DNA from 2 places in the Proteiniborus sp. DW1 genome. Region 2 is predicted to be linked to the other one. Evidence: riboswitches for the same ligand, from Rfam matches in the RefSeq annotation. Region 2 holds a riboswitch; the other holds the start of a gene.
What was found. A riboswitch is a leader RNA that binds a small molecule or an ion and turns the genes downstream of it on or off. The one in region 2 is predicted to bind tetrahydrofolate.
Positions count from the first base shown of each region.

Region 1 (7,887 bases), on a different contig from region 2:
GACCATGAGTTATAAATATGTGTGTAATATTCTTTAAATCATCAACCTTGATTGGACAGTTTGGATTTCCAGAAATAAATGGATCAATTACTGCATTTATTTCTTTACCTTCAATTAAAACTACAGCATGACTAAGATATTGAACTCTCATCAAATCATCCTTTCCATTTTTAGTAATCATACTTAATATTATTATATTATATTGTATCCTACACAATACTTTCAACTACAACCCATAGTTATATACAAACAAGTAAATTAAATGAAAAGTAGAGTAGCTAATATAAAATATGTCTGCTACTCTACTGGTTTATAATATTCTTATTAATAGCTATTGTCAGATGCCTCTAAGCCTTTAACTATTTCTACAGAAGAACTAGCACCTATTCTTGAAGCACCAGCTCCTATCATTTCGTTGACCTTTTTTGAATCTCTTATTCCACCTGATGCCTTTACTCCAATGTCTGGTCCTACTACCCTTCTCATTAACTTAATATCTTCTACAGTAGCTCCTCCAGTACTAAAGCCAGTAGATGTTTTCACGTAATCTGCACCAGCCTCTACTGATAATCTGCATGCAATTTCTTTTTCTTCATCTGTAAGCAGTGAAGTCTCAATAATAACCTTAACTAACGCCTTTCCTTTTGCAACATTTACTACTGCTTCTATATCCTGTTTCACTATATCATATTCTTTATTCTTAAGTGCACCTATATTAATAACCATGTCTAGCTCATCAGCACCATTTTCTATAGCGTCTTTCGCCTCAAAGGCTTTTACTTCTTTTGTAGTGCTTCCTAGTGGAAAACCTATTACTGAAGTAACTTTAACTTGAGTCCCTTGTAATTGCTCTTTTACAAAGCTTACATAGTATGGATTAACGCAAACTGATGCAAATTTATATTCTTTTGCTTCATCACAAACCTTTCTCACCATTTCCTTGGTAGTCTCAGGTTTTAATATTGTATGATCAATCATTGAAGCAATCTTTTTCATGTATTTCCCTCCGCTAATATTTTATTAATTCTACCATATCACCATTCTTAACTGCTGCAGCATTTCCTTCGTCTACATCTACATGCATCTCTAATGCGTAATCCTTATGTACTCTAACCAAAACGTTTTCAAATACTAAACCCCTGTCTCCATTAACCCTTATTTTTACTCTATCTTTGTCCTTTACTCCGAATTCTTCTGCGTCTGTAGTATGCATATGTATATGTCTAGCTGCAACTATAACTCCTTCTGCAATTTCCACCTCTCCTTTTGGACCAACTAGCTTAGCCCCTGGACTGCCAGCTAAATCTCCAGAATCTCTTACAGGTGGTATTACCCCTAGTGTAAAGCCATCAGTCAAAGAAACTTCTACCTGAGTATTGTTTCTAGCAGGCCCTAATATCCTTACACCCTTTAATGTGTTCTTTGGTCCTACTACATCTACCTTTTCCTCACAAGCATATTGCCCTGGTTGAGATAAATCTTTCAACTTCTTAAGCTCATATCCTTCTCCAAAGAGTATTTTTATATGTTCCTTACTTAGATGGGCATGTCTATTTGACAATGCTATCGGTAGCGTATTTTTCATATCCTATTCCTCCTAATTTTAAGTTCATCCTCTACAAGAAAATTATAATCCTTTTGAACATAAAAATCAAATAGTTAAGCTATTAGTACTTTATCTCTAATTTCCTAGTTCTTTTCCTTTTTCAAAAGCTAGATCCATAAGCTCTTTCCTTTCCCATACTGGTGTTTCATCTGTATGAGAAGCAAAGATATTTTCTCTATACTCAGTATTAATTGCCTTGAAGAATAAGTCCATTACTGGAATACAAGCATCAAAATGTCCTTCTCTTTTTGGTGCTCCACCTACACAAATAAACATTCCTATCCTCTTTTTAGTTACATCTATAGATGGATTTTTTAAAATATATTTACTTGACCAATATACTTGGCATCTGTCTATCATCATTTTAGTTAAACTACTGACAGTATTAAAGTATAAGGGTGAAGAGATTATAATTATATCGCTATTATTAAAATCCTCATATATGTTTTTCATATCATCATTCATAAAGCAACCACCTGTTCTTTCACAATTGCCACAGGAAATGCAAGACGAAAACTCTAGGTCTTTCAGATAGATCTTTTTTAGTTCTATGTTATTAGTTTTTAATCCTTCTATAACTCTATCTAGAAGTCTATCTGTATTCATGTTTTTTCTTGGGCTACCCATAATCGCTAATACCTTTTTCATAAAAACCTCCTTAATTAAAACTTAGGCTACTAGCTTGAACTAGTAGCCTAATAATTATCTAGCTTTTATATACTTAAATGATTTTGACAGTGTGTAGATTATAGTTGTATGAAGTGGAATCATTACAATGGCTGCAAGGATTCTCCCAGGTAAAAATGCTATAACTCCTTTATTAAACATTATTGATAACCATAATGTATTCAATCCTAAGGATATAACAATATATGAGACACTTATCATGAAAGCTATTTTGTCTATAGAATATACATTGTCTCTAGTTTCTTTTTTCCTTGTCATAAAAAATGGAATTGCAATAAAAAATCCTACTACAAGAATATAAAGTATAGGATATATAATAGACATTGGTTTATCATAAATAAAATATGCCCCATCTTTTACAGCTATAACCTTATTATCAAATAAAACAAATACTATACCAGTAGCAATCATAGTAAGTACTGCTCCATTTATAATATTATAATTAATTCTAAGTTTATTTCTCTTAACTAGCAAATTTAAAACCCCTGGTATTGCTCCCCATAGCATACTGCTTATTGTAAAGCCAGGGAAAAATGCGCCCATTGGATTAATCATTACACCTATTAAGTCTGCAATAATACCAGCAAGTCCACCCCAAAATGGGCCATATAAGATTCCTGATATAATAAGTGGAATTGGACCAAATTCAATTCGAAGTGCTGGTAATCCTCCTAACGGCACCATAATTGAAAACACTCTAGTTAATACAATACTTATAGCTGTAAGTAAGCTAGCACCAACTAATGCTTTAGTATTAAGCAACCTTTTATTATTCACTTACTTCACCTCCCTCTCTTTCAAGTGACAGTAGACTGTCACATTAAAGAGAGGTAAGCTCCCTAATGTAACAGCGGATGCGGTAAAGTATCGCAGATTCACAAAATGTGAACCTTTCGTTTAAAGGCAACTTCCCATCCTTTAACACTTAACGTGCTTTACCTACTCTGTCGTTAACATATATATATTACACTAATAAATTAAACTTGTAAATATAGAAAAACTATAAAACCTTATTTTCATGTTTTTCCTCATTCACTTTAAATAGGCTAACTATTAATACAATTAATGAAGCTACAGCCATGAAAAAAATAATTATTGCAACAATATTATAATAAGTAGAGTATGGCGTAAACCTTCCAAATATGATCAAAGAAATTCCTAGAAGTATATATTTTATTATCTTTCCTCTTGACAATACAACATCCTTATATCTTTTAAAATTCAATCTGTTATCAGAAACTTCATCTAGCATTATCTTTTTTATCTCTTTTTCTGATGGATATAAATCGGCCTTTTTCATTATTTCAAGTAAACCTTCAATATCAACTAGTTGAATATGAGCATATTTTTTCAGTTTGGCTAATAGGTTCTCAGCATCCAATGAAAAAGATGATGCTGTAATAATCGCTCCTTCACTCAATTCATGATTTCTAAGACCAACATAAAAGTCTCTTATTATATCTACTCCTACTTTATAGTCATTATCATATTGTAGGCATTTAATGCCAATTTTTCTATCTGATATAATACCAATTAAATCTAATTCCTTTCCATTCACTCTTGTAATACTATCAAATCCGTATTTTTCTAACACGTTAATTATATAGTCTAAAAAATCCTGTGGAGTCTGATTTAAAAGTTCTTTATGAGTTTTCTTTAAAACTACCTGTTGATTGACTATATCCATTTTCCTTTGCATCCTACTTTTGTTTATTTTATACAAAATAAAATTATATAATATAAATATCTGAATAGAAATTATAATTGAAAAAAGTATACTTTCACTTATGAAGTAAAAAATAAGAATAAAACCTATAAAAGCAATCACTCTAAGTATTAGCTTATCCAAAATAATTGCCATATAAGTCTTCCCTGTTCTAGAATTTTCACTATAATATCGTCTTAATCTAAAGCCATTAATAAGTTTCTTAGATTGCTTTAATACATTACCTTTTACAATCTTAATATTCATATTATTACCCTCCTTTATTCTAGATTATCTCCAGATTTAAAGGAATAATAACAAGATTGGATTAAAAGTTACTTCAGTTCGTAATTCTTTTTTTATTAAGTATAATTCCGCCTACTAGTACAATTAATAGTTCAACAACAAAACAAGCTAATATCTTAAATGCTATACTGCTAAAAAACTCTAATGGCAACATTTGGATAAGTATATCTGTATTTGGGTCCAATAACCATAAATCGTTGGTAAAAAATATGTAATGAAAATATGTAAAATATTTATGAAAGTCTACATACATTAATACAGCTAAAATACACATTAAGACCATTGGCCACACAGAGGAAGCGATTAAAGCTTTTCCAATCGCTCTTCTATTATAAATAACTAGCCAACTTAAAGATATGAGAAAAACAACTAGCATAGCATTTCTAATAATATATCCATTTGAAAACAAATCTTTCACATCTATCATATGCAATATTTCTCTTTCTTTAAAAACCTGTTCAGTTTTACCATTTACTTCTGCGAATATTATTAAATCTTCTCTATTATTCTTTAGATAGTCCAACATTTCACCAGTAATAGTCATAAGATTCTTCTTTTCTATACCAGTTACTTCGGGAATATTATACTCATCATACTTCCTTTCATAAAAGTCTAAATCAAAAGTTATAATTTCTACATCAGTTAGTAGCAATACTATTGGCAATGACAATGATATAAGTATAGTGAATAAAGTAGATTTTTTCATCACAAATCCTCCGTTTTAATCCAATAATCTCTTTTTCAGTTGGAGCATAATTAAGTATATTACAAATCCTATAACAGCAATAATAATAATATATCTGTTATAAACATCCATTTTTCTTAAGATAGTTTTCCAGTTCTCCCCAACCAGTTTACCTAAAGCTATTAATACAAAGTTATGAAAAAAAGATATAACTACTATTGCTGTATATGCAGATCCTTTCTTAACCTTAAATACTCCTGCTGAGAGCACAGTTAATGAAAAAATTCCAGGTATAAATTTGCTTAATATTATCACAAAAGCACCTAGTCTTCTAAAAAGATTATTTAATTTAGTAATTTTACTAGTACAAAATAAAAAAGTCACAATTTTAGATTGTAGTATTCTCTCTTGTTTTTTTCTACCTATATTATATAAGAGCATTGAAGAAAGTGATGTTGATGTGACTGCATTTGCAACTACTAGATATATATTCAAATGAGCAATCTCAGATAAATAGCCTTCTAAAATAAGTATCATATCTCCAGGATAAGGTGGAAATAACACTTGAAGCGACTGGGAAACAAAGAAAAATAAATATGATAGCAATACATTTTCCATAACAATTTTTTGCGCAAAATCAACTATAATATTTTCCACGATATTCCCCCTATTTCTGCAATTTTCAATAAATATCCACTCTAAAACTATATAATATTTCAAGAATAATTTCAATATTATAATATTTATTATATCATCATATGTTTTTCTCCACAAAAAAACCCGAAGCATCGGGTTTTTTATGACATTGCCTTTTCTAATTTATCTAAATGCTGAATTGGAAACATCCTTAGCAATTCTTTGAATTGTTCTACAGATAGTCCTTGAGTAGTAGTATAAATTTGAATCTTCCCATCTAAGTCTGCATCTCTAAACCGTTGCTTTACTTCTTCAAAGTTAACGTTATTTTGCATAGCATCGCTCCTTTAACTCCCAAATTTTAAGCCTAAATTCACTATATAGTATAAATCAATTTGCATTAAAATATTCTATTTTATATGAATTTTGCGTTGTCACACTACATATGAAATTTCATAATATATATTGAACATAATGTGGAGGTGCAGTAATGAAAGAAACAAATAATAGTAATATGCAAAATAAATATATATCGCAACATGATACTTGCGACGATATTGAACTCGTTGAAAGCACTAATGAAGAAGAAGCCTTCATTACTGGACAAAATAATTTTTTAGGTTGGATGGTATTGATTATCATATTTATAATGCTAATTCTATTTTTATAATATACTACTTACAAAAAGTAAGATTGAAGTCATAAAATTATTTTGTCTGGATAAGCCTTTAATTCATAGCATATTTAATAGGATAATTTTAAGCAATTCTATTCATCATTAGAGTAAAGCCTCTTTAGTTTTGCCTAAGATAGACTACGACCAAAAACTTATTTGCCCATTAATACTTTTATTAAGGATTCGTAGTCCATCTCAGGCTCTAGCTCATAGATTCCATATTTAAATCTCTTTTGAAGACCTTCTTCAATTATTTTATCAGTAAACTCTTTTTTATCTTTTATAATACCTTTTTCAAATAGCTTATCTACAATCTGCTCACTGTTCTCACCCTTATTAATAACAAATTCTATAGGATGGGGCTCCTCTTTTATAAGATTTGTATCTTCTTTAGTTAAAGCTGTTTCTGCCGATTTTTTTTCATTCATAGAAATGACCTCTTTTAGAGATACCATTCCTAATTCCTTAGCCTTTTCTATAATCTGTGCTTCCGAATAATCTATATATTTTATTTTAGGATATGCTATATTTAACAAGCTAGATACTAATAATCCTATGCCTATTCCCAAAACCACAAAAAACTTATTCATTTTATTCATATCCACAAGTATCTCTCCTTATAAAGTACTTCTTACTATTATCAATAATAACATGAAAATAGTAAGATGTATACCTTCTCAAGAAAATCACTGAGCATCAATGATTCATATAGTAATCATATTATCACTAAAGCAAAAATATATTTGCCATTTCGCAACTTCTAACCATATCTTCGGGCCAAGCAGATGCCTGTACTTCACCAATATGAGCCTTATTAAGAAAAAACATACATATTCTTGATTGTCCTATTCCGCCACCTATTGTATATGGCAATTCATTATTTATAAGCATTTGATGATAGGCTAAACTCAGCCTATTCTCGCAATTAGACTTTTTCAATTGCTCAAGTAGAGCTTTCTCATCTACTCTAATCCCCATGGATGATAACTCAATCTCTTGATTAAGTATAGGGTTCCAAAAAATTATATCACCATTCAAATTCCAATCATCATAATCAGGAGCTCTTCCATCATGCTTCTTCCCTGAATTCAATAAATCGCCAATTTTCATAAGAAATACCGCCTTCTTTTCTCTAGCTATAGCATACTCTCTTTCTTTTGGAGTATAGTTAGGATACATATCCTCTAGTTCTTGTGTTGTGATAAATGCAATTTCTTTAGGTAGGTTCTTTTTCAATTGAGGATAAATATTTGTAATATATTTTTCTACTCTTAGAAAGACATTATAAATTCTTCTGACCATATCTTTAAGATACTCTTCTGTCCTTTGACTCTTTTCTATAACTAGTTCCCAATCCCATTGATCCACATAAATAGAATGAATATTATCTAATTCCTCTTCAGGTCTAATAGCATTCATATCAGTATATAGACCTGAGCCTGGTTTAAATCCATATTTTTCGAGGGCAATTCTTTTCCATTTTGCAAGAGAATGAACTATTTCTAGTTTTGAATTATCATACTTCATATCAAAAGAAACTGGTTTTTCAGTTCCATTTAAATTATCATTAAGACCGGTCTCTGTTC
Region 1 is NZ_FMDO01000031.1:54,461-62,347, reverse strand. It holds gene DW1_RS08045 (metal-dependent hydrolase) at 1-181, opposite strand, end outside; gene deoC (deoxyribose-phosphate aldolase) at 325-996, opposite strand; gene DW1_RS08035 (phosphate propanoyltransferase) at 1,010-1,585, opposite strand; gene DW1_RS08030 (flavodoxin family protein) at 1,682-2,254, opposite strand; gene DW1_RS08025 (folate family ECF transporter S component) at 2,309-3,070, opposite strand; THF riboswitch at 3,140-3,242, opposite strand; gene DW1_RS08020 (restriction endonuclease) at 3,294-4,265, opposite strand; gene DW1_RS08015 (TIGR01906 family membrane protein) at 4,339-5,010, opposite strand; gene DW1_RS08010 (DedA family protein) at 5,026-5,646, opposite strand; gene DW1_RS15685 (hypothetical protein) at 5,787-5,960, opposite strand; gene DW1_RS08005 (hypothetical protein) at 6,116-6,295, shown strand; gene DW1_RS08000 (endolytic transglycosylase MltG) at 6,454-6,906, opposite strand; gene asnA (aspartate--ammonia ligase) at 7,028-7,887, opposite strand, start outside.
Region 1: it holds a riboswitch for tetrahydrofolate, as region 2 does, so the genes downstream of both, DW1_RS08025 (folate family ECF transporter S component) here and DW1_RS12130 (folate family ECF transporter S component) in region 2, are expected to answer to the same signal.

Region 2 (7,887 bases):
GGGGAGAAGACTACAGTGATGCTAGGGATGATGCTACTACAAAATCCAGATATACTTCTTTTAGATGAACCATCAAATCATCTTGATTTAGAGTCTATTGAATGGCTAGAGGAATTTATTAAAGAATATAAAGGCTCAGTTTTAGTCATATCTCATGATAGGTATTTTTTAGATAATATAGCAACTAAAATAGTTGAAATAGAGGCTAAAAAGTCAAGAACTTATGCTGGTAACTATAGCCTTTATGTTCAGCAAAAAGAAGAAATGCTAAATCTTCAGCTTGAAGCCTACAAAACACAGCAGAAAAAGATAAAAGAAATGGAAGAAGCAATAAAGAGATTTAGACAATGGGGAGCTATAGCAGGAGAACAACCTATGTTTAAAAAAGCAGCAAATATGGAAAAGCGAATTAAAAGAATGGATAAGGTTGAAAAGCCAATCTTGGATCAACCAAAAATTAAAGTTAATTTTACTCGTGGAGATAGGTCTGCTAATGAAGTAATATCCATAAAGGGACTTTATAAATCCTTTGGAGACAATGGCATAATAGAGAATCTAGACTTAAGCGTTAGATACAAAGAAAAATTATGTATATTAGGCAAGAATGGTTGTGGCAAATCCACACTGATAAAACTTTTACTCAACAAGTATACTCAAGATTCAGGAGAAATTACCATAGGTTCTAGGGTTAGGATAGGATATTTAGAGCAGGAGATCTTATTTGAAGACGAAGAAAAGACAGTATTAGAGACAATCAATGATTATTTTATGGTGCCTGAAGGAGAGGGAAGAAGAATTTTAGCAGGATTTTTATTTTATGGAGATGATGTATATAAAAAAGTAAAAAACCTTTCTGGAGGAGAAAAAAGCAGGCTTAGACTGTGTATTATGATGCAAGAAAAAAATAATCTCCTTATACTTGATGAGCCTACTAATCATTTAGATATTGATTCTAGGGAGATGTTAGAAAAGGCCTTAGAGAATTTTGATGGGACTATAATCTTCATTTCACACGATAGATACTTTATAAACAAGCTTGCAGAAAGAATAGTAGAATTAGATAATAAAAGACTAACTGAATATTTAGGAGACTACAACTATTACAAAGAGAAAAAAGTAGAAATTAAAGCTACTTTAGAAGCTCATAAAAATGAAGCTCCAAAAATAAAATCAGTAGAAAAGAAACTAAAAGGCAATAACAAAATTAATTCAGAAGCTGAAGAAGTAAAAAGAAGAAAGGAAATATCAAATCTTGAGGAAGAAATGGAGGAACTCGAAAACTATATTTCTCAGATAAATATTCAAATGGAAAAGGTGGCTTACGACCATGAAAAGCTAAATGAACTTTATATTGAAAAAGAAGGCTTATCAAAAAAATATGACAATTTGTTAGCTAAATGGGTAGAATTAAGCTCATGACGAAGTGAAGTTACTTATAAGAATATTATGATCCATAAAAGCAAATACTAACAAAAAGCTTATGGAAGGTGATTTTGTGGAAGATAATAGAACCATACAAGAAATTATCAATCAGTTAAATATGATAGAAAAGGAACATCAGCATATTCTAGAGCATGTAAACAGTATAGATTTGTTGATGACAGATGATAATAACGGAAGAGTTAAGGATGTTGATATAGGGAGGAAGCTAGATACTTTAAAGCAAAAAATTGAAGATGTAGTTGAGACCTCCAATGAGATAACCTCAATTCTTAACCAACAAATGTAAGACTGTACTTATTGGTATGGTTTCACACTTATTAAGGGAGTATCAATACCTACGTAAAAAATAGGATATGATACTCCCTTATAGTTAGCTTACACTAATATAACTATTAAGAATCAACACCTATGAGATGTTCTGAGAGCTCCTGCTTTATGCAAGGATTGTACTAGTATTTTCAGTATTATAGAATATAAAGGTACATTAACTGCTTGTTTTCTTGCTGCATTTAACATAGTAGCTATAAAAGGATGTCCGAATAGTACTTGCCTAAAATATGGAACCAAAAGAACACTTGTTATAACTTGTCCAACAAGGATAGATATGAATATCTTCCAAAGTTTTGGATTAGCTGTATCATTTTTCAAAACCTTCACTAGTAGACCTGGTATAACTCCAGTAAGCGCAGACGTTAAAACAAAATGTGGCATAAATGTACCTGTTGGTCTTACTATGAAGCTAACTACATCACCTACTGCTCCTACTATACCACCAACAATAGGTCCAAGTACTATACCGCCGAATATAATTGGAAAACCACCAAAGTTAATAATTCCTGGTATAGTAATAATCCTAGATAGTACTACATTTAGAGCAATGAGAAATCCAGAGATAACAATAGTACTAGTATTAATTTTTTTCATAAAAAAACCTCCTTTCATAGATGATATGACAGACTGCCAAACCAGAAAGAAGATATTACTGATTTTGACAGCGAACGCAATAATATGTCGCAAGCATTTGCTTTTCGTTCAAAGGCGACGTTCCATCCTTTGACACTTTACGCATATTATTTACTCTGCCATTATTAAAACAAAGTTTATTTAGATGACTTTGTTAAATTTTACATATAAATTATATCATAGTATTGCTTTTATACAATTTAAGTTTTTGTCACTTTCAGTTATGTTGGAGTACTACTAAGTTAAAAAGCTATTGGATACTAAGCAAATTATCTGAATTAATATCATCTCTATATCAAATAATAATCATATTAACTATGAAAGGATGAGCAAATTGAATACAAGACTATTTATTATTGCAGTAATTCCAGCTGTTTCAATAGCTGTTGCAGTATATTTAAGTGATAGATATGATAGGGAGCCCATATCTCTTTTGTTTAAAACATTTATTTTTGGAGCCTTGTCAGTTATCCCGGTTATAGTAGTTGAGAGGTTTCTTTCTATGTTCAATGTTTTTACAGGATTATTAGGTGCAGCCTATACTGCTTACATAGTGGCAGGTTTTACAGAGGAATACTTTAAAAGACTTGTAGTAGTCAAACTAATGTGTAAAAACAAATATTTTGATGAAAAGCTAGACGGAATAGTGTATGCTGTTTTTTCAGCTTTAGGCTTTGCAACAGTAGAAAACATAATGTATGTAGTATTTAGATTTAGTTACAATCCATATATAGGGTTATATAGAGGAGTGTTATCTGTTCCTGCTCATGCTATCTTTGGGGTTACAATGGGATACTATCTATCATTAACAAAGTTTGCTACAAATAAAGCGAGAGAAAGAGCAAATTATAGAAAATCTCTATATATGCCAATGCTTTTACATGGAACCTTTAACTTCATTCTAATGGCAGGAGTGCCACAAGTAGGAGTAGTTATTGCCATATATGCAGTATACTTATGGATAACTAATCAGAAAAAGCTAAACACATATATATTTGATTCGTATTCAAGGTTTGACAAATTAAATAACGATAAGGAAGAATAATATTAGAGAGCTATGGAAAAATACTGAGAAATAATATAAAATGGAAAAGAGAACAATATTTTTCCAAAAGGAGAATGATTTGATGAACAAAAAAAGAATAACTCTAGGCATAATTATCTTATTATTTTTTACTTCCTTATTATCCGCAGGTTATGTTCTAGATAAGCTGAAGCCTAGTATAGCAAATGAAAATAATATAGAAGGAGTTGACAGTAGCACAGGAATAGATGGAAGTGCAGATGATATTATAGTTCCAGAAGAGAAGGAAGAGGAAAGTCCCGCTAATATAGAGATTACAATTGCTGCAGCTGGAGATATTATGTTTCATTCTTCTCAGATACAGGGAGCCTATAATCCTGAAATAAAAGAGTATGACTTCAATTATTCCTTTGAGCATGTGAAAAAGTATCTTGAGAGCGCTGACTTAGCTATAGGAAATTTTGAAACTGTTACTGCAGGTGAGGGATATAAGTATCAAGGATATCCTACATTTAATTCACCAGAATCAACTATAACAGCACTTAAAAATGCTGGATTTAATGTGCTTTCTACAGCAAATAATCATAGTATTGATAAGGGGAAGGTTGGCATAATCAATACAATAGATAATATAAGAAAACATGGGCTTATAAATGTAGGTACATATAAAGAGCCTACTGAAGATATTCTTATACAAGATATTAATGGCATTAAGGCTGCTATTCTGTCTTATACATATGGATGTAATGGTTTAGAAGTATTACTCACGCCAGAGGAATTAAGTTACATGGTAAATATCATAGATGAAGAAAAGATAAAGAGCGATATAGAAAAAGCTGATTTAGCTCAGGTAGATACAACAATAGTAGTTATCCACTGGGGCAATGAATATCAAAGAGAACCATCTAGTTATCAAATTGAACTAGCTAATAAAATGATTGAATGGGGAGCAGATATAATATTAGGCAGTCATCCTCATGTCATCCAAAAGTCAGAGCTTAGAGAGTACAATGGGGAAAATAAATTTATTATTTATTCCATGGGTAATTTCATATCAAACCAAAGGAGAGAAACACTTGATATTGGAAACAGAAAATATACAGAGGATGGAATCATAGTTAGACTTACTTTAGAAAAAGATTTTTCGCTAGGAAAGACTATTATAAAAGATGTTGATTATGTACCTACATGGGTTTATAGATATAAGGAGTTAGACGTTCATAAGCATGTAGTACTTCCTACATCAGAATATATGGAACAAGAAAATGATAAATTTAGCAAAGAAGTTCTTAGCAGACTTGAAGAATCATATAATAATACGATTGAATTAATGGACCAGAGATAATAAATTCTCTGGTTTTTTATGACCTAACCCGATTTCCTCAACGCTATATCTGTTTCGCAGCAGTTCATTTAGCAGCAAAACCAAAATTATTATCACAAAAATCGGCCTGGATGGACCAGTACTTTGTAGCTAGGATAATGCTCATGATGCCCCATATTTGAAGACTACAAGAGCACATTGGTAGATAAACTCAGATTTGGACTTAAGAGAATAGAAGTTATAGCTTATATGGGTTAGTTAAATAGTATTGATTCGGATAAAAATATGAAATATTAACCCTTGAAACACTAAAAATTGCATACTATAAAAAAGGGAAAAGTAGATAAATGTAGAATATTGATAAATATAGAATATTGATGAAATATTTTTGTCGAAGAATTTTATATCGAGCTCAATCTAATAATATGCGAGTTTTATATAAATTTCTTATACTAGTATTCAAACACTATTTAAATAAGAATTCACTTATTATATAATTATTATTAGGACTAACTGTTTAAATATTATTTTAGAGGTGTGAAAATGCAAGATTTTGCCAATTTATTTTACAATATAAGGCTTAGAGATGCTATAGATATTTTAATAGTTGCATATGCATTTTATAAGATATTTATGCTCATTAGAGAAACTAGAGCAGAGCAGCTTATAAAGGGTATTGTGTTATTATTCGTAGCTACAAAGATAAGTGAAGTATTAGAGCTATATACTGTATTCTGGATACTTGAGAATACCATGACAGTAGGGGTTATAGCTTTATTAATTGTTTTCCAGCCAGAGCTAAGAAGAGCACTTGAGGTATTAGGTAGGACTAGGTTTTTTACAAAATCGTTAATTGAGGTTAAAAGCGAAGAGCTAGATATGATATCTGATGAGATAGTAGAAGCTGTAGCATCTCTTTCTAGACAAAAAATAGGTGCTTTAATAGTATTTGAAAGAGAAACAGGGTTGAATGAAGTTGTTGACACTGGTACAAGAATTCATGGTAAGGTATCAAGCGGACTTTTAATTAATATTTTTATACCAAACACACCTCTACATGACGGAGCAGTTATTATAAGAGAAGATACAGTTAAAGCGGCAGGATGTTTTTTACCCTTAACAGACAATATGAACTTAAGTAAAGAAATAGGAACTAGACACAGAGCAGCACTAGGCATAACTGAAAGATCAGATAGTATTGCCATAATAGTATCTGAAGAAACAGGAATAATTTCAGTAGCTGAAAATGGGATATTGACTAGATATTTAGATATAAAAGCATTAAAAGAAATATTAGTTAATATGTATAAACCTAAGACTCCAAAGCCAAATCTGCTGACTAAATGGAGGAATAGAAATGAATAAGGCGAAGAAAAACAATATTACAATAAAAATTCTTTCATTATTAATAGCTTTTTTTATGTGGACTTATGTAATGAATGAAGTTAACCCACGAACCACTCAGCCTTTTTCTAATATTAAGGTAACGTATTTAAATCAAAATTACTTGTCTGAGGCAGAGTTAGAGTTAATGGAGCCAAAAGAAGCTAAAGTAACTGTGAAATTAGCAGGTAGAAGAAGTGACATAAAAACTATAAATCCTAATGATATCATAGTACAGGCTGATTTATATGGATATCCGGAAGGAATGAGTAGAGTACCTGTTGAAGTAAAAGTTCCTGAAAATGTGACAGTAGAGTCTGTGAGCCCTCAGTATATACAACTAAAGCTAGATAGTATAATAACTAAGGAATTTAAAATATCCTTAAGAACTACAGGTAAAACTGAAGAAGGCCATACTCCAGGGGATGTGGATGTAAGACCTAGTACTGTGTTGATTAAAGGGCCACGAACCTGGGTTAATTCAGTAGACAAAGTAGTAACCATTCTAGACCTAACTAATGTAAATTCGGACATAAAAACTAGTCGACCTGTCAGAGTATTAAATGACAAAGAGGAAGAGGTTAGAAACATAACAAAAGAACCAAGTACTGTGGAGATAACTATGCCAATCTTAGGCACTAAGTCTGTACCTATTAATCCAAGGATTAAAGGCACTCCGTTAGAGGGGTATAGTATTACAGATATTCAGATGAATCCTACTAGTGTTTTCATAAAAGGAAGAAAGGAAATAATTAAGGATATTGAATTCCTTGAAACAGATACATTAGATGTAGAGCTCATAAGTAAAACAAAGGAAGTTCCAGTAAATATTGTGTTGCCAGAGGGTGTGGAGCTAATGGATGTTGATCTAAGCCCAATGGCAAAGATAAATGTAGAAAAAATAATTGAAAAGGATGTTGAACTGGATACAAGCAAGTTAACCTTCATTAATCTAGATACTAACCATGTTATAGACAAAGATAGCCTTCCTGAAACAATAACAATCACTATTAGAGGAACAGAGAGCAAAGTAGAAGCACTAACGGATAGAGATGTTACATTCTATTGTGATTTATCAGGACTAGAAGCAGGAAACCACGATGTAAATATAAAAGTTATACTGCATGAGGATATAGAACTTATTCAAATAGTTCCTGAAGCTATTCAGGTGACCATTCAAGATCAAGATGAAATTTAACTATTTTTTAATAAACTTGCAAGCATACATTAAATAAAGTTATTATAGTAGGAGCGGGACTAATTTTAAATAAATCTGCTCCTATTATACTGTAAGATTTAAAGGGGGAAAGGGTGTTGAGAAAATACATTTTAGCAATTAATCCTGGTTCAACAAGTACAAAGGTAGCTTTGTATGACGGAAAGGAAAAGGTTTTCACTAATAAAATTGAACATCCAAGGACTGAACTTGATAAATACCATAATATTATAGACCAATATGATTATCGTTTAAACCTAATAGTTGAATGGTTAAAAGAAGTTGGAATAAGCACTTCTACTTTAAAAGCCACTGTAGGACGTGGTGGTATGCTAAGACCTATTCCTGCTGGCACCTATTTAGTTACGGATGTAATGATTAAGGATTTAAAAGACTGTGTTGGGGGAGAACATGCTTCAAATCTCGGTGCCATTCTTGCAAAAGGAATTGCAGATAATGAAGGCATTAAAGCTTTTATAGTTGATCCTGTAGCAGTAGATGAGATGGATGATATAGCTAGAATATCGGGAATGC
Region 2 is NZ_FMDO01000045.1:19,263-27,149, reverse strand. It holds gene abc-f (ribosomal protection-like ABC-F family protein) at 1-1,419, shown strand, start outside; gene DW1_RS12135 (hypothetical protein) at 1,496-1,729, shown strand; gene DW1_RS12130 (folate family ECF transporter S component) at 1,843-2,367, opposite strand; THF riboswitch at 2,434-2,527, opposite strand; gene DW1_RS12125 (PrsW family glutamic-type intramembrane protease) at 2,732-3,451, shown strand; gene DW1_RS12120 (CapA family protein) at 3,534-4,775, shown strand; gene cdaA (diadenylate cyclase CdaA) at 5,298-6,119, shown strand; gene DW1_RS12110 (CdaR family protein) at 6,112-7,335, shown strand; gene buk (butyrate kinase) at 7,452-7,887, shown strand, end outside.